Regions from separate parts of the Teichococcus aerofrigidensis genome, predicted to be linked through region 2. Evidence: riboswitches for the same ligand, from Rfam matches in the RefSeq annotation. Region 2 holds a riboswitch; the other holds the start of a gene.
What was found. A riboswitch is a leader RNA that binds a small molecule or an ion and turns the genes downstream of it on or off. The one in region 2 is predicted to bind cobalamin.
Positions count from the first base shown of each region.

Region 1: another riboswitch for cobalamin. It lies ahead of ACVMLK_RS14925 (CbtB domain-containing protein); the one in region 2 lies ahead of ACVMLK_RS12685 (ABC transporter substrate-binding protein).

Region 1 is NZ_JBSXMU010000076.1:4,254-7,650, forward strand. Features, by position in the region: gene ACVMLK_RS14915 (class I SAM-dependent methyltransferase) at 12-788, shown strand; gene ACVMLK_RS14920 (CbtA family protein) at 839-1,546, opposite strand; gene ACVMLK_RS14925 (CbtB domain-containing protein) at 1,555-1,743, opposite strand; cobalamin riboswitch at 1,782-1,998, opposite strand; gene ACVMLK_RS14930 (DUF1826 domain-containing protein) at 2,285-2,785, shown strand; partial or broken gene zigA (zinc metallochaperone GTPase ZigA) at 2,791-3,397, shown strand, end outside.
Region 2 is NZ_JBSXMU010000054.1:19,756-23,152, reverse strand. Features, by position in the region: gene ACVMLK_RS12690 (M10 family metallopeptidase) at 1-1,553, opposite strand, end outside; cobalamin riboswitch at 1,693-1,900, shown strand; gene ACVMLK_RS12685 (ABC transporter substrate-binding protein) at 2,045-3,091, shown strand; gene ACVMLK_RS12680 (FecCD family ABC transporter permease) at 3,097-3,397, shown strand, end outside.

The DNA of each region.
Region 1 (3,397 bases), on a different contig from region 2:
AACCCCATGGCATGCACGGTGCCAACTACGCCTTGAAGGACGAGATCCGGGAATACTGGACCCGGCGCGCCGAGACCTTCGACCTGTCGCCCGGCCACGGCATGAAGAGCCTGGAGGAGCGCGACGCCTGGGCGGCGCTGCTCCGCCGCCACATGGGTGCCGAAGCACATCGCGTGCTGGAACTGGCCTTCGGCACCGGCGAGGTCACCCGCGTGCTGCTGGGCATGGGGTGCGAGGTGACGGGGCTGGACCTGACCGAGGCCATGCTGCTGCGCGCCCGGGCCAAGCATGCGGGCACCAAGGACCTGCGCCTGTTCCTGGGCGATGCCGAGGACACGCGCGAGCCGGACGGCCGCTACGACGCCGTGGTCAGCCGTCACCTGGTCTGGACGCTGGTGGACCCGGCGGCGGCCTTTCGCGACTGGTTCCGGGTGCTGCGACCGGGCGGGCGGGTGGTCATCGCCGACGGCGACTACGTGCGCCTGTCCCGCATCGGGCGGCTCCGTCTGCGGCTGTCCGACTGGCTGAACCAGCGCCAGGGCGTCGTCGGCCCGGCGGTGGACTACGCCGCACACGAGGCCATCCAGCGGCAGGTGTTCTTTCGCCAGGGCCTGCGGCCGGAGCCGCTGCGGGCCATGCTGGAGGAGGCGGGCTTCACCGACTTCCGGCTGGAGCGCCCGCGCGGCCCGCACGCGGCGCAGCGCCGGGGTGCGCCGCTGCGGCAGAAGCTGCGCATTGGCATCTGGAACAGCTTCGTGCTGTCCTGTGGCAAGCCGGGTGGGAACTGAAGGTTGGTTGGCCTGACGCAGGTTCTTGCTGCATCAGGCCGGTAGGGACGTCAGCCGTGCGAGGCGCGGCTCAGGCGCGCCTGGAGCCAGCCGGTCGCCAGTCCCAGCGTGGCCCAGAACAGCAGGCTCACTGCGGTCACCCCCGCGATGAAGCGCTGGGTTAAGGCGTCCGGCACGGCCGATGCCTCGGCAGGCGCCGCCGGGGCGCCCCAGAGGTGCGGGAGAGCGATGACGATGACGGCCAGCACGGCCCAGGGCAGCCGCCGGGTGAAGGCGATCAGCGCCAGGCCGCCCGCCGTCAGCAGCGCCGTCGCCACCCACCAGACCTGACGGTCGGCGAGTTCTGCCACCGGCGTGCCGGGGAGCTTGGGTGGCAGGCCGATTGACGGGGCCAGGGTGAAGACCGCGAAGCCCGCCAGCCCCCAGAGCAGGCCCTGCCGCCAGTCCGCCACGGCGCCGCGCAGGGACATGGCCGCCCCCAGCAGCAGCGCGTAGGCGATGCCGGTCAGCATGTCGGCCAGCACGGTATAGAGCGTCCGCTCCAGCCCGTCCTCCGGCGCCCAGGCTTCGGCGCCATGCTCGTGCGCCTCGGCAGCGTGGTCGGCGTGCCCCGGCGCGGCGCTGTCCTGGTGCTCGTAGGTCTCGGCCACGAGGATGGTGGGCACCGTGTTCCACTGGTGCCCGAGGCTGGCCACGGCGCCCGCCAGGATGCCCGCGAACAGCGCCACGACCAGAAGCCGCCTGAGATGGTCCATCATGGTCCGGCTCAGTGGCAGGGGAAGCCGTTGGAGTGGCGGGTGTCATGCGCGGCGTTGTGCAGCAGGTCGTTGTGCGCGAAGCCGACGCCCCAGAGCAGCAGGGTGCCGAAGGCCAGGGCGAGGACGCTGGCCAGCACGCGGCCAGTGCTGCTGGCCGCGGCCTGATGGATGGAAGCCGATGTGGCTGGGATCTGCATGAGGAGGCGCTCCGCCGACGCGCCCCGCGCCGGTCCAGAAGGTTGACCACGCCCCGGCAGGTCTCCTGGCTCGCGAATCCTGACCGATGCGCCTGCCTTCCCGGCACCGGGGTGCCAGTGGCCTGCCCAACGGGCAGACGGCGCATCGGTGATCCGCCAACAGTTGCGGGGGCAGCCGCCGACTGAACTCCGATCGGAGCCGCACGACGTTCCCTTTTCACCCGCTCGCGCGGGACCGGTGCGGCGCCTAGGCTATCGTGTGGCGCTTGGCAGGTACAAGTTCTGACAGCCCTTGTCCGGCAGCCCACTCAAGAAGTTACGCCAGTCCGCAGCACCATGCCGTCTTGCAAAAAATGATATGTTATAACATAACTACTAAATGACCTTGGTATCAGAAGCCTTGACGTCGGCTGATCCGCAGGCGCCGCGCATGCTGGCCGCTGCCGAACCGATCATCCTCGCCAGCATTCTCGCTCCCACCGTGTCGCTCGCGGTCTGAGGGCGCAACCTGCCCAGGCCGCTTCTGCGGGATGCGCAGCGCTTGGCCCAGCAGGCGCCGTTCGTGTGTTCCGGGATAGGTGAGCCAGATATCGCGGTGATGCAGGCGCTCGCGGGTTTTGAGCCTCCGCTGCACCCGGCGCTGCTGGCCGACATGCTGTTCCTCGCCAACTTGTTCGCCGAGGTGTCGGACAGTCAGCAGGTCCGCCTGCGCTTGGAAGCCGTTTCGGACGATAGCTGCGCGCTGTTCCATGCCGATGCGGTGCGCCTGCGCCTTCTCTGCACCTATTGCGGCGATGGGACCGAATGGCTGGCGCGGGCGGGCGGGGCGGCGGAAGCCCGGCGCTTGCGCGACGGGGACGTCCTGCCCGACCGCGCCAGCATTCAGCATCTGCCCATCGGTGCCGCCGCCATCCTGCGCGGCGAGGCCGGGATGCCTGGCCACGGCTACATCCACCGATCCCCACCCATGCCACGTGATGCGACCGGCCGCGCCTTGCACCCGCGCCTGCTGCTCTGCATCGACCCGGCCGAAGAGGACTGACCGCCATGGCGAGCCAAGCGCAATCCCCGACCGACCCTCGGCTGCCTGTCACCGTGCTGTCCGCTTCCTCGGCGCCGGGAAGGCCACCTTGCTGAACCAAGTCCCGGCGAACCGCGAAGGACGGCGTGTCGCTGTCATCGTCAACGACATGTCGGAGGTGAACATCGACGCTGCCCTGGTCGAGCAGGGCGGCGGCCTATCGCGTACCGAGGAGAAGCTGGTGGAGATGTCGAATGGCTGCATCTGCTGCACCCTGCGGGACGACCTGATGCAGGAGGTGCGGCGCCTGGCCGAGGAAGGCCGCTTCGACGCGCTTCTGATCGAGAGCACGGGCATCAGCGAGCCCATGCCGGTGGCCGCCACCTTCGACTTCCGCGACGAGAACGGGCAGTCGCTTGACGATATCGCCCGCCTCGACACCATGGTGACGGTGGTGGATGCCCAGGCCTTCCTGCGTGACTACGGCTCCGCCGATACCCTGGCCACGCGCGGCGAGACAGCGGGCGAAGGCGACACCCGGCTGCTGGTGGACCTGCTGGTGGAGCAGGTGGAGTTCGCCGACGTCATCGTGGTGAACAAGGCGGACCTGGTGAGCGCGGAGGAGTTGCAGCG
Region 2 (3,397 bases):
GGGTCGCGCCCCTCCTGCCAGCCATGCGTGGCGTAGTGCGAGGCGGCGCCGATGCCGGCCCGGTAGACATCGGCGTAGTGGCGGGCATACCAGACCGGGTCCAGCAGCGCGTCGCCGTCGAGGCGGATGCTGCCGTCGGTGAAGCGCAGCTCCTCCAGCGCCAGGGCGGTGTCGGTCTCCACCGTGCCGCGCCGGCCGCCCGAGACCGCGCTGATCGCCACCGTCCAGCCGCCCGGAATGGCCGAGACGGCCGCCTCGCGCGCCCCGCCGGGCAGGAAGGCGGCATCGAAGACGCCGATGTCGAAGCCGGCGCCGCCATCCAGCAGATCGTTCCCGGCGCCGCCCTCGAGGATGTCGTCGCCCGCCTCCCCGAACAGCCTGTCGGCGCCGGCGAGGCCGAGCAGATGGTCGTCGCCGGCGCCGCCGCGCAGGGTATTGGCGGCCTGGTTGCCGGAGATCCGGTCGTTGCCGGCGCCGCCGATGGCGTTCTCGATCAGCGAGCGCGTGTCGCCCTCGTGCAGCAGCGCGTTGTAGACCGTGCCGCTGGCGCGGATGCCGTGCTCCTGGTCGAGCCAGGCCCGCTGCGCCTCGGAGGTGATGGAGGCGCCGCCCGGGGCGAGGTCCACCACCACGCCGCCGGCATAGCCGGAGAGATCGTAGGTGTCGTTGCCGCCGCCGTCCCAGACGGTCATGAAGACGCGATTCGCCCCCGGCCGGCCCTGCGCCGCGCCGTCGATCGACATCTCGCCGGTCGCGGGGTTCCAGCTGTAGCGCGTGTCGCCGTCCCGCAGGCCGTAATCGGCGCCGTAGAGCGTCTGCAGCGCGGCGATGTCGAGCATCATGTAGGTCTGCGGCAGGTCCCACGGCCCGGCGGTGAGCTGGCCGAGCGTGCCGCCGGAATGGCTGCGGTAGCTCATCACCGTGAATTCGCTGTTGTCCCAGGCGGTCTCCATCGCCTGTCCGGTGATGCCGGTGGCCTCGTGCGGATGCTTGAGGCCGAGCGCGTGGCCCAGCTCGTGCAGCAGGGATTCGTAGGCGTAATCGCCGAGCGCCGGGTGGCGGTAGTCGTAGCGGTCGCCGAACCAGACATCCCCCGCCTTGTCGCTGCTGCCCGGGGAATAGGCCCAGGCGGTGGGGGGCTGCGAGGACTGGGCGAAGCGGATCTCGGCCTGGCTGGCGGCCGCCTCGCTGACCTGCAGCAGGGTGAAGCCGGTGACCGGGAAGGCGTGCAGCAGCGCGGTCTCGCCCGAGGCGGTGCCGAGCAGCGCGGCGCGCGCCACGGCCTGCTGCGCCGAGGAGACCGGCAGGAAGCCGGTGAGCGCCTCGCTGGAGCCGCCGCCATAGGCGCCGGCGGATTGCGGGAATCCGAAGCGCACCGGGCCGCCCCAGGCGGGGCCGGAGATCAGGGCATCCACCGCCGTGTTGCCGGAGGCGGTGGCCATCCGCACCGGGGCCTCCTGGGCCTTCAGCGTGCCGGCGAGGGCCGTGGTGGCGGTGTCGTCCGCCGGCGGGGCGGCGAGGCAGGCCAGGAGGCTGCCGCATTTCTCACACATGGACCGCCGTCACTCCTGGCAGAATCTTACAATACGGGCGGGAAGCTAGGGCCGGGCACGCTCCGGTTGCAAGCTGGGCCGCGGCATGGGCGCTCCGCGGCGGCGGCCGGGCTTTTGTCTTGCCAGCCCGGCGGCCTTCCATTACCGGTGCCGCGTCGGTGTCCGAGAGGACCTAACAGGGAACCCGCCATGGCCGCGCGCCATGAAACGGGACTGCCCCCGCAACTGTAGGCGGCGAGCCGGATCCCGGCAGGCCACTGGGATGCCTCCGCAGGGAGGCCGCCCGGGAAGGCGGGATCAGGCACTGACCCGCCAGTCAGGAGACCTGCCGGCACGTGTGACCACCAGCCGGGCGGGGTTGTCCGGGCAGGGATGCCGATGAACGTGCTGCAACGCGACCTCCAGCGCGGCCCGCGCCCGCGTGCCGCCTCTCCGGAATGCCCCGCCTGGCCATCGCGCCGCCGGCGCCATCCTGACCGGAGATCTGCGTCATGAGGTTTGCGTCCCTCCAGGCCGTGGCGGCGGGCCTCGGCCTGCACCTGCTGCTGCCCCTCGCCCCCGCTTTGGCCCAGCCGGCCGCCGCGCCCGCGTCGCAGGCCACCGCCTATCCGCTGACGGTGGAGAATTGCGGCGAGCGGCTGACCTTCGCCGGCCCGCCGGACCGCGCCGTCACCATCGGACAGTCCGCCACCGAGATCCTCTACGCGCTGGGCGCGGGCGGGCGCATGGCCGGCACCGCGCTCTGGTTCAACAACGTGCTGCCCGAGTTCCGGGCGCAGAATGACAAGGTGCCGCGCCTCGACAACAACGCGCCGAGCTTCGAATCGGTGATCGCCAAGCGGCCCGGACTGGTGGCGACGCAGTTCGAGTGGATGATCGGGCCGCAGGGCGTGGTCGGCACCCGGCCGCAGTTCCACGAGCTCGGCATCCCGACCTACATCATGCCCGCCGATTGCGAGGGCAAGAACAACCTGGTCGGCGCCGACGGCACCCGCACCGCCGCCTTCTCGACCGAGAGCCTCTACAAGGGCATCGGCCAGCTCGCCGCGATCTTCGACCGGCGCGGCGCGGGCGAGGCGCTCGTCGCCGACCTCCGCGCGCGCGAGGCGCGGGCGGTGGAGCGGGCGCGGGGTCTCGGGCTGAAGGATGCCTCGGCCGCCTTCTGGTTCTCCAGCGCCGATCTCGACCTCGACCCCTACATGGCCGGGCAAAAGGGCATCCCCGGCTACATGATGCGCACCCTCGGCCTGCGGAACGTGGTGCAGTCGGACGAGGAGTGGCCGACGGTCGGCTGGGAGACCATCGCGCGGGCCAATCCCTCGGTGCTGGTCATCGCGCGCATGGACCGGCGCCGCTTCCCGGCCGATGACTACGAGAAGAAGCTGGAGTTCCTCCGCAGCGATCCGGTGACGAGCCAGATGGAGGCGGTGCGGCGCGGCCGCATCGTCATCCTCGACGCGCATGCCATGCAGGCCACCATCCGGCTGATCGGCGGGCTGGAGACGCTGACCGAGGCGATGGCGAAGCTGGAGAAGTGAGCTTCGTGGCGGCGCCGCCCGCGCTGTGGCCGCGGCTCGGCCGGGCCGCGCTGGTCAGCCTCGGCATCGCGCTGGTGCTGGCGCTGGCGCTGCTCGCCGGCATCTGCATCGGCGAGACGGCGATCCCGCCCGCGACGGTGCTGAGGACGCTGGCCAACAAGTCGTTCGGCGCCGCCTACGAGATCGACCGGATCGACCAGGGCATTGTCTGGAACTACCGGCTGACGCGCGCCATCCTCGCCGCCTGCTGCGGCGCCGGCCTCGCCGTCTCGGGCGTGGTGCTGCAGGCGCTGCTGCGCAACGCCC